DNA from 3 places in the Streptomyces purpurogeneiscleroticus genome. Region 2 is predicted to be linked to each of the others. Evidence: riboswitches for the same ligand, from Rfam matches in the RefSeq annotation. Region 2 holds a riboswitch; each other region holds the start of a gene.
What was found. Region 2 has a riboswitch for cyclic di-AMP ahead of CCS38_RS32640 (C40 family peptidase). Riboswitches for the same ligand answer to the same signal wherever they lie in the genome.
Positions count from the first base shown of each region.

Region 1 (6,474 bases), on a different contig from region 2:
ACCCGGCCGGTGACCACAAGGACTACCTGCACCGTTCCGGCCGTACGGCCCGCGCCGGCCAGTCCGGCACGGTGGTCTCCCTGGCCCTGCCGCACCAGCGCCGGCAGATCTTCCGCCTGATGGAGGACGCGGGCGTGGACGCCTCGCGCCACATCGTGGGCGGCGCCGGCCAGTTCGACGAGGACGTGGCCCGGATCACCGGTGCCCGGTCGCTGACCGAGGTGCAGGCCGAGTCGGCCGCGAACTCCGCCAAGCAGGCCGAGCGCGAGGTCGCCGAGCTGACCCGCGAGCTGGAGCGGCTGCAGCGCCGCGCCGCCGAGCTGCGCGAGGAGGCCGACCGGCTGACCGCCCGTGCCGCGCGTGAGCGGGGCGAGGACCCGGAGGCCGCGGTGCAGGCCAAGGCCGAGGCGGAGGCGGAGAGCGCCGCTCAGGCCGAGGTGTCGCTGCCGGCCCAGGCCGCGCGCACCCCGGAGGCCGACGAGGCGCCGCGCCGCTCCACGTACCGCGACGAGCGCGGCAACTTCGAGCGCCGTGACCGTCGCGACGACCGTGGCGGCCGTTCCTTCGAGCGCCGTGACGACCGCAACGACCGTGGTGGCGACCGCGGTGGTGACCGTGGTGGTTTCAACCGTGACCGTCGGGACGACCGTGGTGGCCGTTCGTTCGACCGCAACGACCGGAACGACCGCGGTGGCGACCGTGGCGGTTTCAACCGTGACCGTCGGGACGACCGTGGTGGCCGTTCGTTCGACCGCAACGACCGGAACGACCGCGGTGGCTTCAACCGTGACCGTCGGGACGACCGTGGCGGCCGTTCGTTCGACCGCAACGACCGCGGCGGTGACCGCGGCGGCTTCAACCGTGACGACCGTGGCGGCCGCTCCTTCGAGCGTCGTGACCACCGTGGCGGCGACCGCCCGTTCAACCGTGACCGCCGCGACGACCGTCCGTCGTCCTTCGGCCGCGACAACGACCGTCGCCCGCACGGCCGCCGGGACGACCACCGCGGCGGTAACGCCGGTGGCCGCTCCTTCGACCGTCGCGCCGACAAGCCGCGCTGGAAGCGCAACGGCTGATCAGGCGGAGCGCGTACCGCGGAAACGTCCATGCAGTACTGAGGCGTCCGCACAGCGCTGAATCGTCTGCGCACCGCTGACAGACCGGTGGGTCCGTCCTCCAAGGACGGGCCCACCGGCGCGTTTGTACCGGGTGTCACGCCCCCGCACCGGGTCTCTCCGAGCCACTCCGACCCCGCCGACCCCCAATGCCTTCCAGTTGTGGTCCGAGCGCGGGCTATGCTGCTCGGTGCGGGCCATTAGCTCAATTGGCAGAGCAGTGGACTTTTAATCCATTGGTTCAGGGTTCGAGCCCCTGATGGCCCACCGATAGAGCGTCCTCACCCCCGGGAAACCGGGAGTGAGGGCGCTTCTGTCGTGTGTGGGGGCGCCTGCTGTTGTGGTGGGGCGCGCGCTGCGGTCGCGCACACCGTTCTGCCGCGAATCTTCCGGCGGTGGGGAACACCTGTGCGGCGGTCAGGAGTTGAAGAAGTGTTCAGAGGCAGCCGGAGGGGCTCGGGGGCGTGATCGTGCCCCGTCCGGCCCTTGAAGAGTCGCCGTGCGGCGCCATGGCGGACACCCTGGGACGGCGGTACGGCGATGGTGACGGGAGCGGTGGACGGGACGGCGCACGGCACGGGGACCGGGGCGGCGGGCGAGACGGCGTACGGCATGGACAGCGGCGCGGAGAGCGGCGCGGGAAAGAGGCCGGAGCGGATGGGGCGAGGCGAAGCGGGCGTGCCGGGCGACCGGGAGCGGCAGGCCCGTCGGGACGGGCTGTCGCCGGTCAGCCGCCGGCTGGTCTGCTGGCTGCCCGCCGTGCTCCTGGCCGGCGGTCTGGCCTTCGACCTGCTGACCCCGGCCCAGTACACCGCCGCGCCCTTCTTCTCGGCTGCGCCGCTGGTCGCCGCGCCGCTGTACTCGCTGCGGAACACGGCGCTCGTCAGCGTCCTCTCCGCACTGGCGGAGCTGGGCGTGGTCGTCGCCCACGGCCGGGCCGGCAGCTACGAGTCGTACACCGAAGCGGTGACCGTCCTGGTCGTCGCCTTCCTGGCGCTCGGGATCAACCGGGCGGTGCGGATGACCGACGCCCGGCTCGCCTCCGTGCGCGACGTGGCGGAGGTCGCCCAGCGGGCCGTGCTGCCGCTGCCGCCGGACCGCATCAGCGGGCTCGACGTCGCCGCGCGGTACGAAGCGGCGCAGGCGGACGCCCGTATCGGGGGCGATCTGTACGCCGTGCAGGACACCCCGCACGGCGTACGGCTCATCGTCGGCGACGTGCGGGGCAAGGGCCTGGAGGCGGTGGAGGCCGCCGTGATCGTCATCGGGGCCTTCCGGGAGGCCGCGGAGCAGGAGGCCACGCTGGAGGCCGTGGCGGGGCGGCTGGAGCGGGCGCTGCAGCGCGAGGGGAGCCGGCGGGAGGGGCTGGATCAGTTCGAGGGGTTCACCACGGCGGTGCTCGCCGAGGTGCCGTCCGAGGAGCGCGGGGTGCTGCGGGTGCTGAACCGCGGGCATCCGGCGCCGCTGCTGCTGTGCGCGGACGGCACGCTGCGCGAGCTGGAGCCGCGGACACCGGCGCTGCCGCTCGGGCTGAGCGAGGTCGCGGGCTGGCCGGACCGGGCCGACCAGGCCGATTTCCCGCCCGGCGCGATGCTGCTGCTGTACACCGACGGGGTGTCGGAGGCGCGGGACTCCGGGGGCGCGTTCTACCAGCCGGCGGTCCGGCTGGCCGGCCGGGCGTTCAGTGGCCCCGATGCGCTGCTGGACGCCCTGATCGACGACGTGGCGCGGCACACGGGAGGGGAGATGGCGGACGACATGGCCCTGCTGGCGGTACGGCGGCCGGAGGGGTAGAGCTCCCTGGGTGGCCCGCCTGCCCCGGGTCAGCCCGCCTGCGGTGCCTCTTCCAGCCACTGCACGCTCTGCCCGTGCTGGCTCGTCAGGGCGACCGGGTGGCCGTCGACGGCGAGGGTGAGCCGGTGCGCGTCGGCGGGGCGCGGCCCGGGCAGCCACGGCAGCACGCTGTGGTGCTCGTTGGAGACCCAGTGCCCGGCCCGGTCCGCCAGGACCGACCGTACGACCCGGGCGAACTCCTCGCGGCGCTCCAGCGGCAGATACGTCAGTACGGCCGTGTGGAAGACCACCAGCGTGGCGTCGCGCGGCGCCTGCGCGGCCAGCGCGGGCAGCTCGTCCAGGAGGTCGCCGCGTACGAGCGGAGCGGGCGGTGCCTGCCGTACGGCCTCGATGGCGCCCAGCTGGCGCCCCTGGCGTTCCGCCGCGTCGGGCGTCGAACCGGGCCAGACCAGCGCCTGGAGCCAGCGCACGTCGTCGGGGTCGGTCACGTCGAGCGGATTCAGGTCGATCCCGGCCCGCCAGACGATCCGCGGCAGCCCGGCCGGTACGGGCGTGCCCGGGGACGTACGGCAGGGAAAGACGACCGGGCTGTCCGCGGCGCCGAACTCCGGTCCGCCGTCGTACCGGTAGCGGTACCGGTCCGGGTGCAGGCACAGTCCGGCCGACGCGCCGACCTCCAGCAGCGCGAGCGGCTGGGGCAGGCGGGCGAGGAGGGGCAGGAGCGTGGCGCAGCGCGCGGGCTCATTGGTCTGCGTGAGCCGGCGCATCATGACGTCGCGCACGTCGTCCCAGTGCCGGATGGTCCACTCGCGCCAGGTGCGGTACGCGAAGTCGCCGCGCGGCCCCTGGTCGGCGTGCGGGCCGTCGAGGTAACGGACGGCGGCGAGCAGGAGATTGGGCTGCTGCTTGTTGCCGGGCGGCAGCGAGGCGCCGAGGAAGTCGCAGAATTCCGGGTCCCGGCTGATGCGGGCGGTCAGCTCCTCATGGGCTTCGGACTCGCCCCGCGCCTGCTGCCACGAGAACTCCGCGTACCGATCCGCCACTGCCTGCGCGCTGTTGACGACCATGATCAGACGTTACTGCTCTCACTGTACGTAATCACTGCGCACCCCTCCGCATAACAACTGATAAACGATCAGTCCGGTTCGGGTTTCCGATGCTCGGTCAACTCGCCCCCATTTGGCCATGACTGGACGCATAAGTCCAGCTCAGCGGGCGTATGGATTCCGGGGAACGCTTGGAATCCGGCCGTCCCGTCTATTACTGTCCGATAACGCAGCGCGGTCGGACCAGCCGTCGCAAGAGGCGGCACCGCGCGGCCGACGCCGAATCCCAAAAGCGCACTTTCACCACCGCAACACCTGCCCAGGGAACCGGGGAACCACCACCTTGGGGTGAATCGGACGACTCCCTCCGGAGCCGCCCGTAGGAGACCTTCCTGCTCCGAACCCGTCAGCTAACCCGGTAGGCGAGAAGGAAGGAAAGGAGTGCGCCCCCGTGGCGTCCAACAAGCCTGCCCCCACCCCGTCTCCGTACGGCACCCCCGACGCGTACGCCGCCCCCGACGCGTACGGCACGCACGATGCGTACGCCGCCCCCGATGCGTACGCAGCACATGGCTCGTACGAGTCCCCCCGGACGCACGCCGAGCCGGGGCCCGCCGACACCGCCGCCTTCCCCGCTTTCTCCGGGTTCTCCGCCGTGAGCGACCCGGGTGCGACCGACGGCCCGTGGGAGCAGTGGAACCCCACCGAGGAGTCCGTACGCCCGGTACGCGGCCGGCACCGCGTGGCCAAGCAGCGCGGCGGCGGTCTCGCCCGCAGCAGTACGGTCCTGGGCGTCGGCGTCATCGCGGCGGTCGGCGCGGGCGGCATGGCCTCCGCGCAGGGCAAGCCGCAGGTCGCCATATCCATGCCCGACCTGGGCAGCGCGGCCGAACGCATATCCGACAAACTCCCCGCGGCCGAAACCCTGCCGGGCATCGGCAGCCTGGTGTCCCAGGACTCCTCCGGGACGGGCACGGACGCCGCGCAGAGCGGTCCGTTCACCGGGGCGGCCGGCGGCGGGGCCGCTCAGGGCGGCGAGGCGCTCCGCGCCCGCATCCTGGAGCAGGCCGAACGCGCGCAGAGCTCCGCCGACCAGGAGGCCCGCGAGGCCGCCGAACGGGCCGCCGTGCAGCAGGCCGAGGCGGATGCGGCCGAGCGCCGGCAGCAGGCCGAGACCGCGAAGAAGAAGGCCGCGGCGGAGGCCAAGGCCCAGGCCGAGGAAGAGGCGCGCAAGAAGGCGGCCGCCGAACGGGCAGCCGAGCTCGCCGAACTGGCCAAGAGCTACACCCTCCCGGTCTCCTCCTTCACCCTCTCCGCCACCTTCGGTCAGGGCGGCGACCGCTGGGCCGCCGACCACACCGGCCTGGACTTCGCGGCGCCGACCGGCACCCCGGCCAAGGCCGTGCACGGCGGCACGATCACGCAGGCCGGCTGGGCGGGCTCGTACGGGTACCGCATCGTCGTCACCCTCGATGACGGCACGGAGCTCTGGTACTGCCACCTCTCCTCGATGGTGAAGACCTCGGGCAAGGTGAACACCGGTGACGTCATCGGCCGGGTCGGTGCCACGGGCAACGTCACGGGCCCGCACCTCCACCTGGAGGTCCGCCCGGGCTCGGACACACCGGTCGACCCGCTGGCGTGGCTGCGCAACCATGGCCTGAGCCTCTGACCGAGCGTCTGACCGAGCGCCTGACTGAGCCTCTGACCGAGCGTCTGACTCGCTGTCTGACTCGGTGTCTGGCCGAGCTCCTGACCGAGCTTCTGACCGACCTCTGACGACGACGTCGATGTGGCGAAGGGCCGAGAATGGCCGCTTTTACGGGCTTCCGTCCGCTCGTCCGGGGCACTTGTCTGCCGTTGCCGCCGCCTCTGCGCCCCGTTCCGCAGTGAACGGGAACCGGGCGCACATCAGGAGGGGAGAGGCGGTGGCCGACGGCCGGGTCTCCGCGTACCGCGGGCCCGCACGCTACGGCGGCTCTGATGGCCACCCGCACACCGCGGGGGGCCATCGGGCCGCCGGTCGTATCTTCGGCCGTCCGGCGCGCGCGGCCCACTCCACTCCCGCAGAATGAACGAGCCCCTGCCACCGCGCCCCAAGAAGGGCGCGCCGAGCCAAGGACGGCCCCAGTGGAGTGGACCCTCGAAGTCGTCACCGTCCCCGTCACCGACCAGGACCGTGCGAAGCGCTTCTACGAAGAGCAGTGCGGCTTCAAGACCGACGTGGACTCGCAGGTCGCCGAGGGGGTACGGATCATCCAGCTGACCCCGCCCGGTTCGCGCTGCTCGATCGCCCTGATCCAGGGACTGCCCCCGGCACCCGGCCAGTCCGCCATGGCCCCGGGCTCGCTCCAGGGCCTGCAGCTGTGCGTGGTGGACATCGAAGCGGCCCACGCGGAGCTGGTACGGCGCGGGGTGGAGGTCGGCCCGGTACAGCATCTCGGCGCCGAGGGCTGGACCGAAGGCCGCGGCGAGACGTGGAACTCCTTCATGTTCTTCAAGGACCCGGACGGCAACGG
Region 1 covers NZ_NHSG01000085.1:240-6,713, reverse strand. The annotation lists gene CCS38_RS02685 (DEAD/DEAH box helicase) at 1-1,076, shown strand, start outside; tRNA gene CCS38_RS02680 (tRNA-Lys) at 1,310-1,382, shown strand; gene CCS38_RS02675 (PP2C family protein-serine/threonine phosphatase) at 1,773-2,909, shown strand; gene CCS38_RS02670 (DUF2332 domain-containing protein) at 2,939-3,976, opposite strand; cyclic di-AMP (ydaO/yuaA leader) riboswitch at 4,253-4,395, shown strand; gene CCS38_RS02665 (M23 family metallopeptidase) at 4,407-5,627, shown strand; gene CCS38_RS02660 (VOC family protein) at 6,086-6,474, shown strand, end outside.
Region 1: linked by a shared signal. The riboswitch ahead of CCS38_RS02665 (M23 family metallopeptidase) and the one ahead of CCS38_RS32640 (C40 family peptidase) in region 2 are both predicted to bind cyclic di-AMP.

Region 2 (6,474 bases):
CCCTCGAGTGGCGGAAATCGAGCTACAGCGACGACGAGGGCGGGGCATGCGTCGAGGTCGCCGAAGACACGGCCCGCGTGCACATTCGGGACTCCAAGGCGGAGCCGAACGGCCCCCGTCTCGAGATAGCCCCCGCGGCCTGGGCGGCATTTGTCGCTTACGCCGCCGTAGGCGGATAGTCAGCGCGCCCCCCGTCTACGGAGGACCGCCGTGGTGACCGGGGAGTGGAGCTCCCAGCCCATGGCCCGGTACAGGGACAGACCGTCGTCCCGGGCCACCAGAACCCCCTGCGTCGCCCCCTGCTGGGCGGCGCGGGCGGCCAGGGCCGTCATGACGACCCGGCCCAGCCCCTGGCGGCGGTGCGCCGGATCCGTACGCACGCGGTCGAAGACCGCCACCGTGCCGGCCAGCGCGACCCGGCCGCCGGCGGCCACCTCCCCGGTCGTACTGAAGGCGCGCGCGTCGACGAGGTCGCCCTGGGCGACCGTTTCGACGACGTACCCGCCGGGCAGCACGGCCGGATCCGGCGGCGGCGCGGGCGCGGCGCCGGGCACCAGCCCGTCCCGCAGCCCGTCGGGCACCCCGTCGCGCACCCCGGTGCGCAACGCGCTCCCCAGTGGGGCGGTCATCAGATACTCCGGTGCCCGGAACTCCCAGGACGCCGGCAGCGCGGGCTCGACGGCCGAGCGGGGCGCGCAGACCTTCAGCCAGAGGCCCGGCGTGATGAGCGCGACGGACAGGCGGCGCAGCACCGCGGGGTCGGCCGCGGGCAGGACGTACCGCGCGACCTGGTCCGTGCGGCCGACGGCTATCCGGAAGCCGCCCGGTACCGCGACCGCGCCGTCCGCGCCGCGCGAACGTACCCAGCCGTCCACCCAGGCGCGTACGACCTCCGGCCGTGCCACAGGCACGCGGTGGTGCTCGGTCATTGTGTCCACGGACACGATCGTATTGCGAGAGCTTCGCAATAGTGACGGTGGAATTCGGCCCCCTTGCATAACGCTGCCGGGGCCACCCGAATCGTTCAAAATTCAGGCTACTTGAGAGAGGTCAAGGGCCGTGCGGGTACATATCGGTGATGGTGTTCGGCTCTACTTCGATGTGGAGGGGGCTCAACTGGTGACGGACGGCCCGGACATGGCCGAACGGCCGACAATCGTGCTGCTCCACGGGGGTCCGGGAGCAGATCACACCCTGTTCAAACCGGAGCTTTCCGCCGCGGCCGGTTTCGCTCAGGTCATCTATCTGGATCAGCGCGGAAGTGGTCGTTCCGTGCGCAGCGGGCCGCTGCAGTGGACGTGGGACCGGTGGGCGGACGACGCGATCGACTTCTGCGACGCGCTGGAGATCGAACGGCCCGTTCTCGTCGGTACGTCCAGCGGCGGCTGGATCGCGCTGCTGGCGGCCATCCGGCACCCGGACCGGTTCGCGGGGCTGGTGCTGGACAGCGTGATGCCCGGCGATGCGTACGAACGGCTGGAGATGTTCGAACGGCTGGGAGGGCCGGAGGCCCGGGACGTCGCGCTGCGCTACTGGGCGGGGGACACGGGCGACGAGATGACCGACGCGTGGGAGCGGATCTGCCTGCCGCTGTACTCACAGCAGGACGGGGACGGCCAGGACCGGCTGCGCCGGGTGCGCTGGAACGACGACGTGCTGGACCACTTCCGGCTGGTGCTGGCGCGGGAGTTCGACCCTTGGTACGGGCTGGACCGGCTGGCGTGCCGGACGATGATATTGGCGGGTGAGCACGACCCGGTGGCGACCGCGTCGGCGGCCCGCCGCTTTGCGCACCGGCTGAGTCATACGGACGTACGGCTGCACGTACTGGCCAGGGCGGGGCACGGCGTCTTCCGTGAGGCGCCGAAACGGGCGATGGATCTGCTGCGGGAGTTCGTGGTGAGCGGCCATGTACCGCGGCTGCATTGAGGATCGTGTCCGATCGCGTCGGACCGCGGCTGATTACGTTTGCCGAATTCCGACCGTCCGGTCGAATTCCGCGGCCGAATTGATGGAGTGCTGGATCAGTTTTCGTTACTGATGTGGCGCCAGTTATCCCGCGTTCCCCTCGCGACAGCAAAGCACGAGAGGGCTTCCGGTCGGTCCGTGCGAGTGCTGCGAGTGCGGTACGGCGGCGGTCCGTAACAAGGGGGAGCGGGCCGCCGCCGTACCTCGGCGGGGGCGGCCGACGGCCGTCGGGGCGGATCCGACGGCGATGGGGAGCCGACCGCCTGGACGAGGACGCTAAACCTCCCGGCGGCCATGAGGCGGGGCATTGCCGCTACTTGTCCGCACTGCCGGCGTGGATTGCTCGCTTTCGGCCACCGGGTGACAGGTGCCGACCGGTGACGGACCGGAACGACGACGGCAGCCCTGCCCGATGGCGGGAGCGAGGCCGGGGCTACGATCGACCACTATGGACGTAGTGATCAATGTGTTCGTCGCGCTGCACATCATCGGCATCGCCTCGCTGCTCGGCGGCTTCCTCACGCAGATGAAGGCGATGGGCGCGGGCACCGCCCGCTTCGTGCCCGCGATGCTGCACGGCGCGATCACGATGCTGGTGACCGGCGTCATCCTGGTCGGCCTGAACCAGATGCAGGACTACTCGGTCAACAACATCAAGATCGGCGTCAAGCTCGCCGTCCTGATCGTGATCCTGGGCCTGGTCTACGTGAAGCGTGACGAGGAGAAGGTGGAGAAGCCGCTCTTCGGGCTCGTCGGCCTGCTCACGGTCGTCAACATCTTCATTGCGCTCCTCTGGACGTGAGCGCCTGCCCGGACCGCCGGGCCGCGGTGAACGTACGAACCGCGCGACTGCCCCGAGGGGGCGGCCGCGCGGTTCGTCTTTGTGGCCTCAGGCCGGTCGTACGCTCCCGTAGATCGGCATGTAGTAGATCGACTCCACGCGTACGTTCGTGCCCGGCTTCGGCGCGTGGATCATCTTGCCGTCGCCGATGTACATCCCGACGTGGCTGATGTCGTCGTAGAAGAACACCAGGTCACCGGGTTGCAGATCGCCCGTCGCGACCCGCGTGCCCACCTCCACCTGGTCCCAGGTCGTCCGCGGCAGCGAGACGCCCGCGGCCTTCCACGCCGCCTGGGTGAGCCCCGAGCAGTCGTACGACGTGGGGCCGGTCGCGCCCCATACGTACGGCTTTCCTATCTGCGCGCGGGCGAAGGCGATCGCCTTCTCCGCCTTGGTTGCGTACGAACCGTCGGGCACTCCGGAGCCCGACCCTGTGCCGGACCCGGTATCACCCCCGGACCCGGACCCGCCGTTCGTACCGTCCGAGCCGCCGTCCTGCTGCTCCTGCCGCTCGCGCTCGGCCTGCTCCCGCGCCAGCTGCTCGGCCTTGCGCCGCGCCTCGGCCTGCTTCTTGCGCTCCAGCTCGGCCAGCCGCTCCTTCTCCTGCGCGGTCAGCCGGGACAGCAGCTGCCGGGCCTCGCCCAGCTTGTCCTGGACGTCCTGCTTGGACGTCTTCAGCGACTCCTGGGACTTCTGCAGCTCCTCCAGGCTGCTGATCGCCTGTGCCCGCTGGCGCGCGGCCTGCGCCTGCTGGTCCTGGTAGTCGGCGACCGCCTCCTGCTGGCGGCCGGTGAGCCGCTCCATCAGGTGGTTGCGGTCCACGAACTGCTGCGGGTCCCGGGCCAGCATCAGCTGGGCGGTCGGGCTCAGCCCGCCGGAGCGGTACTGCGCGGAGGCGAAGGTGCCCAGCTCGCGCCGGGCCTCGTTCATCTTCTCGGTCCGCTGGGCCGCGGCCTCCCGCAGCCCGTCCACCTTCTCGCGCTGCGTGCCGGCGCGCTCCTTGGCGGCGTTGTACTTCTGGGTGGCTACCTCGGCCTGCCGGTACAGACCGTCGACCTTCTTCTTGACCTCCTCTATGGAGGGCTTGGGGTTGCTGGGGGCCGCGTCCGCGCTCTGGGTGAGCAGCGTGACGGAGGCGAGCGCCGCGGTGGTGAGCCCGGCCGCCGTACGGCGGTGCGCGGGCACGGCGAGGATGCGGGTGCGCGGCTTGCGATGAGACGCCAAGGCCGGCGACTCCTTCCGTGGACCGCCTACCGGGTTAGCTGTCGGGTTCGGGCGTGTGCCGCATCGTCGCGGCGTACTACGGAAGGTGCCCTACGGCCTGTGCGGACCGGTCCCTGTGCGGGTCGCTCCGTGCCGGCCGATTCACCCCGGTCGTACGTGTGGGTCCCCGGCTCCGGCCGCTGTGGGGATGGCGGTCCGGACTCGGCGGGGCGGCCCGTGCCGGCGCTTTCGCCGGGCGGTGGGGCGGGCTGCCCGTCGGCACGGTAGCCAACTCGTGTGACTTCTGTGAAGGCTGATGTTCGATTTGCCCGATACATTTCCGTGACCTGATCGTGTCCGGGTCGATGACCGACCGACTGTGAACACGGATTGTCCGGTGCTGTTGTCCGTCCGTGAGCGCGATGCGGGTCCCGTATCCTCCGCGCGCCCGCCGCGGGCGGCCCCTCGACCCCGGAATTCCGCGGTCCGGACCGCGTTGTCAGTGGGGCGGCCTAGACTCGGTGGGCGATGAGCAGCCTCTTTGACGACAGCTTCCTGGCGGACCTCGACCCCAAGGACGAGGAGCCGCCGCCTCCCGAGGACGAGGACCGTCCGGCAGCGGAGGAGGTGCCGCACGACCTCTTCGGCGGCCGCTTCGACGCCCCCGTGCAGCGGGACGCGTACTACCGCGACGGCGCCGCCCGCCCTGCGGTGGACCCGGCCGCGCTGCTGGAGGGGCTGAACGACCAGCAGAAGGCCGCCGTGGTGCACAGCGGCGGCGCGCTGCTCATCGTCGCGGGCGCCGGCTCCGGCAAGACCCGCGTCCTCACGCACCGCATCGCGCATCTGCTCGGTGCGCGCGGCGTCCACCCCGGCCAGATCCTCGCGATCACGTTCACGAACAAGGCCGCGGGCGAGATGAAGGAGCGCGTCGAGGACCTGGTCGGCCCGCGCGCCAACGCCATGTGGGTGTCCACGTTCCACAGCGCCTGCGTCCGCATCCTGCGCCGCGAGTCCAAGAAGCTGGGCTTCACGTCGTCGTTCTCGATCTACGACGCCGCCGACTCCAAGCGCCTGATGGCCCTGGTCTGCCGCGACCTGGACCTCGATCCCAAGCGCTTCCCGCCCAAGTCCTTCAGCGCCAAGGTCTCCAACCTCAAGAACGAGCTCATCGACGAGGAGACCTTCGCGGGCACGGCGGCCGACGGCTTCGAGAAGACCCTGGCCGAGGCGTACACGATGTACCAGGCACGGCTGCGCGAGGCCAACGCCCTGGACTTCGACGACATCATCATGACGACGGTGAATCTGCTCCAGGCGTTCCCGGACGTCGCGGACCACTACCGCCGCCGCTTCCGGCACGTCCTGGTCGACGAGTACCAGGACACCAACCACGCCCAGTACACCCTCGTGCGTGAGCTGGTCGGCCCCGGGACGGCGGAGGTGCCCGCCGCCGAGCTGTGCGTCGTGGGCGACGCCGACCAGTCGATCTACGCCTTCCGCGGCGCCACGATCAGGAACATCCTCCAGTTCGAGGAGGACTATCCGGACGCGACCACGATCCTGCTGGAGCAGAACTACCGCTCCACGCAGACGATCCTCTCGGCCGCCAACGCCGTCATCGAGCGCAATGAGAACCGCCGCCCGAAGAACCTCTGGACGGACGCCGGCACGGGCCCGAAGATCACCGGCTATGTCGCCGACACCGAGCACGACGAGGCGCAGTTCGTCGCCGACGAGATCGACCGGCTGACGGACGCCGGCGAGACCCGGGCCGGCGACGTCGCGATCTTCTATCGCACGAACGCCCAGTCCCGTGTCTTCGAGGAAGTCTTCATCCGGGTCGGCCTGCCGTACAAGGTCGTCGGCGGCGTGCGCTTCTATGAGCGCAAGGAGGTCCGGGACGTCCTCGCGTACCTGCGCGTGCTGGCCAACCCCGAGGACGCCGTCCCGCTCCGCCGCATCATGAACGTGCCGAAGCGCGGCATCGGCGACCGCGCCGAAGCCATGATCGAAGCGCTCGCGCTGCGCGAGAAGATCACCTTCCCGCAGGCGCTGCGCCGCGTCGACGAGGCGTACGGCATGGCCGCGCGCTCCGCGAACGCCGTCAAGCGCTTCAATGCGCTCATGGAGGAGCTGCGGACCATCGTGGAGTCCGGCGCCGGCCCCGCGACCGTCCTGGAGGCCGTCCTGGAGCGTACGGGCTATCTGGCCGAGCTCCAGGCGTCCACGGACCCGCAGGACGAGACCCGCATCGAGAACCTCCAGGAACTGGCGGCGGTCGCCCTGGAATTCGAGCAGGACCGCGCCGAGACGGAGACATCAGGGGCTGCCGCCCCGGGCCCCGGCACCCTCTCCGACTTCCTGGAGCAGGTCGCCCTGGTCGCCGACTCCGACCAGATCCCCGACGAGGACGAGGAGGGCACGGGCGTCATCACGCTCATGACCCTGCACACCGCGAA
Region 2 covers NZ_NHSG01000440.1:4,147-10,620, forward strand. The annotation lists gene CCS38_RS32620 (DUF397 domain-containing protein) at 1-179, shown strand, start outside; gene CCS38_RS32625 (GNAT family N-acetyltransferase) at 180-929, opposite strand; gene CCS38_RS32630 (alpha/beta fold hydrolase) at 1,138-1,929, shown strand; gene CCS38_RS32635 (hypothetical protein) at 2,417-2,770, shown strand; gene CCS38_RS32640 (C40 family peptidase) at 2,858-4,033, opposite strand; cyclic di-AMP (ydaO/yuaA leader) riboswitch at 4,042-4,236, opposite strand; gene pcrA (DNA helicase PcrA) at 4,541-6,474, shown strand, end outside.

Region 3 (6,474 bases), on a different contig from region 2:
TCGCGGCCGAGTCGTACTCCTCCAGGCGCAGCGCGATCCCGGCGAGCGTCGTCACCGACCCCGCGAGGCCGACCAGCGTGTGCGCCTCGCCCAGCGGCACGGTCTCCGCGGCCTCGTCCAGCGCGGCCGCGACGTCCGCCTTTATGGCGGCGATCTGCTCGGCCGTCGGCGGGTCGGTGACCTCACCGTCGTGGACGAGGTGCCGCTCGGTCATCCGCACACAGCCGACGTCGACGGAGCGGGCGGCCCGCACGGACTCCGCGCCGAGCACGAACTCCGTCGACCCGCCGCCGATGTCGACAACGAGGTACGGCTTCTCGAGGTCGTCGCGCCCGGTCAGCTCCTTCGTCGCCCCGGTGAAGGAGAACTCCGCCTCCTGGTCACCGGTGATCACCTCGGGCTCGACGCCCAGGATGTCCACCACGCCGCGCACGAAGTCGTCGCGGTTCTCCGCGTCGCGCGAGGCCGAGGTCGCCACGAAGCGCAGCTTCTCGGCGCCCAGCTCCTCGATCACCGTGGCGTACTCGCGGCAGGCCGCGAAGGTCCGCTCCAGCGCCTCCGGCGCCAGCCGACCGGTACGGTCCACGCCCTGGCCGAGCCGGACGATCTTCATCCGGCGGTCCAGGTCCTTCAGCTCGCCCGTCTCCGGGTCGGCGTCCGCCACGAGCAGGCGGATGGAGTTCGTACCGCAGTCGATGGCCGCGACCCGTGTCACTGGGCGTCCCCCTCGTCCTCACCGGCGCCGCACGGGCTCACGCACGGCCCCTTCTTCCACCACTCCGGCAGCATCGCGATCGCCTCGTCGCCCAGCGGATTGACGCCGGGACCGGCCGCCAGCGAGTGGCCGACGAGCACGTGCAGGCACTTCACCCGGTCCGGCATCCCGCCGGCACTCGGGAAGCCCTGCAGCACCTCGATGGCGTCCCGGCGGCGGATGTAGTCCTCGTGCGCCGCGCGGTAGGCGGCGGCCAGCTCGGGATCGGTGGCCAGCCGGTCGGTCATCTCCTTCATCACGCCGTTCGCCTCCAGCGTGCCGATCGCGGAGGCCGCGCGCGGGCACGTGAGGTAGTACAGCGTGGGGAAGGGCGTGCCGTCCTCCAGGCGCGGGGCCGTCTCGACCACGTCGGGGTTGCCACAGGGGCAGCGGTGCGCGATGGCGCGCAGACCGCGCGGCGGGCGGCCCAGCTGCTCCCGGAACGCCGCGACGTCCGCGTCGGTGGGCTCGGTGGGCTCGGTCTGGGGAGGCGGCGTGTCCATGCAGGCTTCTCTTGTCGTCAGGGTTGAACGGTCGGCCGCCCCATCATCCCCCGGCGGCCCTGTGGCGCGCGTCGGCGGAGTCCAGGCCGGACCAGATGGCTTCGTACCAGGGGCGCTGCACGGCAGTCCGGCCGGCCCGCGGCCGGCTCGCGCCCGTGCCGTCCACGACGGTGTAGCCGGTCTCGCCCGGCATCACGTAGTGCAGATGGCGGCGGGCCTGCTGGCGTACGTAGGCGGGGTCCTGCCAGCGCGCCTTCTCCTGGCGCAGCCGCTGCACCGCCTCCCGGGCCGTCTCGGCCTCCCGGCGCTGCTCGGCGATGTCCGAGCGCTGGGAGACGTACGCCCTTATCGGATACGCGAGGGCCACGACCAGCGAGCACAGCACGAGCACGAGCAGCGCGGCGCGCCCTGTGAGCCGGCTGCGGCGGAACACGGTGGCCTCCCCTGGGGTGCTCTGTACGCGACGGCGTACGTACGTCCCCGGCAACGGTACGGGACCGCTGCCGGGGACGTACGGAGGTGGGGACCATCAGCCCCCGTAGGCCGGAACTCAGCCCTTGAAACGCGGGAACGCCGAGCGGCCCGCGTACACCGCCGCGTCGTCGAGGATCTCCTCGATGCGCAGCAGCTGGTTGTACTTGGCGACGCGCTCGGAGCGGGCCGGGGCGCCGGTCTTGATCTGGCCGCAGTTGGTGGCGACGGCCAGGTCGGCGATGGTGACGTCCTCGGTCTCGCCCGAGCGGTGCGACATCATGCACTTGAAGCCGTTGCGCTGGGCCAGCTCGACGGCGTCCAGGGTCTCGGTCAGCGAACCGATCTGGTTGACCTTGACCAGGAGGGCGTTGGCGGAGTTCTCCTCGATGCCGCGGGCCAGGCGCTCGGGATTGGTGACGAACAGGTCGTCGCCCACGAGCTGCACCTTGCTGCCGAGCTTCTCGGTGATGACGTTCCAGCCGGCCCAGTCGTCCTCGAAGAGCGGGTCCTCGATGGAGACGAGCGGGTACGAGGCGACGAGCTCCTCGTAGTACTCGGTCATCTCGGCGGCCGAGCGCTCCTTGCCCTCGAACTGGTACTTGCCGTCCTTGTAGAACTCGGAGGCGGCGACGTCCAGCGCGAGCGCGATGTCCTGGCCGGGGGCGTAACCGGCTTCCTTGATGGCTTCGAGGATGAGGTCGAGGGCCTCACGGTTCGAGCCGAGGTTCGGGGCGAAGCCGCCCTCGTCGCCCAGGCCGGTGGCCAGGCCCTTGCTCTTCAGGACCTTCTTGAGGGTGTGGTAGACCTCGGCGCCCCAGCGCAGCGCCTCGGAGAAGGACTCCGCGCCGATCGGGGCGATCATGAACTCCTGGATGTCCACGTTGGAGTCGGCGTGCGAGCCGCCGTTCAGGATGTTCATCATCGGCACGGGCAGGACGTGCGCGTTCGGGCCACCGAGGTAGCGGAACAGCGGCAGGTCGCTGGCCTCGGACGCGGCGTGCGCGACGGCCAGGGAGACGCCCAGGATCGCGTTGGCGCCCAGGGAGCCCTTGTTGTCGGTGGCGTCCAGGTCGAACATCGCCTGGTCGATGAGGCGCTGCTCGGTGGCGTCGTAGCCGACCAGCTCGGGGCCGATCTGCTCGATGACGGCCAGCACGGCCTTCTCGACGCCCTTGCCGAGGTAACGGTTCGGGTCGCCGTCACGCAGCTCGATGGCCTCGAAGGCGCCGGTGGAGGCGCCCGACGGCACGGCCGCGCGGCCGGTGCTGCCGTCGTCGAGGCCGACCTCGACCTCGACCGTGGGGTTGCCTCGCGAGTCGAGGATCTCGCGAGCTACGACGACGTCGATCGACGGCACGTTGTCTCCTTCATGGGTGTCATCTGGAGTTCTGCAGCACGAGCCTAACGGCCCGGGGACCCTCCGCCTCCCCCTAGCCCCGTCTGTGAGACGAAAAAGGACCCAAAGGCCCGCAATACGGGAGGTAACGTCCAGGTTTTGCAGCGGACGTACGGGACGAATCGGTCCGTACGCATCTGAGCGGAGGGGTGCCCGGATGGCTACTGGGGTGGCCATCCGGGAACGGGAAAGCCCCGCCTGGCGCGCTCGGGGGTTCGCGCCTGGCGGGGCAGTCTCACGGGGCGGCTCTCACGCCGACCTGCGGGTCACTCAGACGCTGAGCTTCTGGCCCGGGAAGATCAGGTCGGGGTTGCCGCCGACCGTCGACTTGTTGGCCTCGTAGACCGTCTTCCAGTTCTTGCCGTGCGCCTTGGCGATCTTGCCGAGGGTGTCGCCGGACTTCACGGTGTAGTTGCCGTGGCCGGTCACCGGCTTCGGGTCGGCCTGGGGCTGCACGGGCTGCGGCTTCGCGGCCTGCTGCTGCGGCGCGGCCTGCTGCTTCGGGGCCTGCTGCTTCGGGGCCTGCTGCTGGGCCTGGCCGGAGCCACCGGTGTTCACCTGCGCGGACGGGCCACCGGCGGTCAGGCCGCCGGCACCGGCGCAGCCCCAGGCACCCGGGCCCTGCATGGCGAGCAGCTTCTCGGCGGTGGCGATCTGCTGGTCCTTGGTGGCCAGGTCGGCACGCGGCGCGTACTTGGTACCGCCCGCGGCGGCCCAGGAGGAGTTCGAGAACTGCAGGCCACCGTAGTAGCCGTTACCGGTGTTGATCGACCAGTTGCCGCCGGACTCGCACTGGGCGACCTTGTCCCAGGTGGCGACCGAGGCGGCGTTGGCGGAACCGGCGGTCATCAGCGGGACGGCCACGGCGGCGCCGGCGACACCGGCGAGCGTGACGACGCGGACGGCCTTCGAGGGGCGGCGGTGCTTGCCCTTGAGCATGTTGTTCTTCCTCACCGACGCCTGCGAGGTGAGCTGTCGGGTTCGGGCTGTGAGTGGCCCGGCCGGATGCGCTGTCCGCACACCCGGCTTCACCCCAAGCCGGCCGCTGCGTTTCCGCGGCGGTACGGCACTTACCTTGGGTCCCCCGCTCCTGCCTACGGCGCTTGCGCGACGGTTGTCCGACCGATCACCGGCAGGATTCGGCGAATGATCGGCGGGCTCGCTTGGTGCGAGCGGTGAAGAACGTAAACACACACCCCTCGGCGGTTCAAACCACCTTTTCGTAGGACAGTTTGCGGTTTTCGATCACCACCGGCACCCGTTTACGCAGGTCGAACACGGTATGGAAAAGAACGGACAGGCCGGGCGGAACACCTCGGGACGAGACCCATGTCTCACTTTCCCCAAATGGGGGCAACCATCGCGCACTTAGGGCGTGCGGCCCTCGGTCACTGCCCGAGGTCGAGTCGCTGACCAGGCTTAATAAGGTCCGGATCAGCTCCGATGACACCCTCGTTGGCGTCGTACAGGCCGGTCCACCCCTCGGCGAGCCCGTACTCCGCCGCGATCGCGGAGAGGTTGTCGCCCGGCCGCACCGTGTACACGCCGTCGCCCTCCCCGGTACCGCGGTGAGCGTCACCGCCGCGCGAGGCGTGCCGCCCCTCGGGGCGCCCGTCCTTGCCGTCGCCCTTGCCGTCGTCGGCACCGCCACGGTGCCGGCCGGTACCGGGCGCGGAGGTGCCGCCGTCGGACGGCGCGGGCGACTCGGTGGCGCCCTCGGAGGGCTGCGCGGAACCCGAGGGCTCCGTCGGGGAGTCCGAGGGATCGGCGGTGGGCTGCTCGGAAGAGTCTCCGGAGGGACTTTCGGCAGAGTCTCCGGAGGGACTTTCGGCAGGGTCTTCCGTGGCGCCTTCCGTGGCGCCTTCGGAGGGCTGCGCCTCACCGGAGTCGGCGTCGCCGGACGGCGTGGCCGACGGCTCGTCGGTGACCCCGTCCAGGATGCCGCCCGTCTCGCCGTCCGTCGCGCCGTCGGACGGCTGGGTGGGCTCCGGTGCGGGCGTCTGCGTGCTGCCCGGGTCCACGTCGGGTATCAGCCCGTCCAGGTCGAGGCCGGCGTTCACCGAGCAGCTCGGCCAGGCGTCCGGGCCGCGGTCGTTCAGGATCGACTCGGCGACCGCGATCTGCTGGGAGCGGCTGGCCAGGTCGGGGCGCTCGGCGTAGGACTCGCCGCCGTAGTCCTTCCACATCTCCAGGGTCAGCTGCAGCCCGCCGTAGAAGCCGTTGCCGGAGTTGGCGCTCCAGATGCCGCCGCTCTCGCACAGCGCGACACGGTCCCAGGTGGCGGTGTCGGCGGCCTGGGCGCCGCCCGCGGTCAGCAGCGGCAGGGCCAGCCCGGCACCCGTGACGGAGGCCGCCACCAGAAGGGCGGGGGCCTGACGGGGTCGGCGGTGTCTACCGTTGCCGGAGCGCATGCGAGTACCTTTCGAGCGGCGGCTTGAGTTGTCGCAGGCAAGGTAGCGGGGGCCCGCTCCGGTCTCAACCCGGTGTAGCGGAGATCACGCGAAGATCACGCTGCTGACGCCGGGTCAGTTCTGCTCGGCCGCGGCATCCTTGGCTCATTCCGGTACGTACGCGAATGCCCTTTCTGACGGGCCGTCGGGGACCGGCGCGCGCGCTGCCCGAGACATTCCGCTATGCGCCTTTTGGCGCGCCGGGCACCACGGTGTCCGGCGCTCCGGACGGCGTCTCCCGCGCGCTCTCCGGCGTGAATCCCACCGGCAGCGCCCGCAGCCCGCGCATGATGAGGCCGCCGCGCCACCGCAGGTCATCGGGGTCGGCGGCGAGCCGGAGGTCGGGCAGCCGGGTCAGCAGGGTCGCCAGCGCCGTACGGCCTTCGAGGCGGGCGAGCGGTGCGCCCAGGCAGTAGTGGATGCCGTGCCCGTACCCGAGGTGCTGGTTGTCGCGGCGCCCGAGGTCCAGGGTGTCCGGCCCGTCGAACCGCTCCGGGTCCCGGTCGGCGGCCGCCAGTACCACCAGTACCGGGTCGCCCGCGGCGATCCGCTGCCCGCCGATCGTCAGCTCCTGCGTCGCGAACCGCCAGGTCGCCAGCTCCACCGGCCCGTCGTAGCGCAGCAGTTCCTCGATGCCGGTCGCGAGCAGCTCCTCGTCGCCCGCGGCCAGCGCGGCCTGCAGCCGCGCCCGCTGCTCCGGGTTGCGCAGCAGCGCATAGGTGCCATTACCGATGAGATTTACGGTGGTTTCGAACCCTGCGAACAAGAGGATGAAGGCCATCGCCGCGGCCTCGTTCTCGGTGAGGTGCTCGCCGTGGTCAGAGGCCCGGATAAGGGCCGAGATCAGATCCTCGTCCTCGGTCTCGTCCGCCGCCAGCGACTCGCGCTTGCGGTGGA
Region 3 covers NZ_NHSG01000280.1:16,184-22,657, forward strand. The annotation lists gene CCS38_RS18030 (Ppx/GppA phosphatase family protein) at 1-715, opposite strand, end outside; gene CCS38_RS18035 (DUF501 domain-containing protein) at 712-1,257, opposite strand; gene CCS38_RS18040 (FtsB family cell division protein) at 1,301-1,690, opposite strand; gene eno (phosphopyruvate hydratase) at 1,808-3,088, opposite strand; gene CCS38_RS18050 (LysM peptidoglycan-binding domain-containing protein) at 3,398-4,066, opposite strand; cyclic di-AMP (ydaO/yuaA leader) riboswitch at 4,070-4,239, opposite strand; gene CCS38_RS18055 (transglycosylase family protein) at 4,516-5,484, opposite strand; gene CCS38_RS18060 (cytochrome P450 family protein) at 5,759-6,474, opposite strand, start outside.
Region 3: linked by a shared signal. The riboswitch ahead of CCS38_RS18050 (LysM peptidoglycan-binding domain-containing protein) and the one ahead of CCS38_RS32640 (C40 family peptidase) in region 2 are both predicted to bind cyclic di-AMP.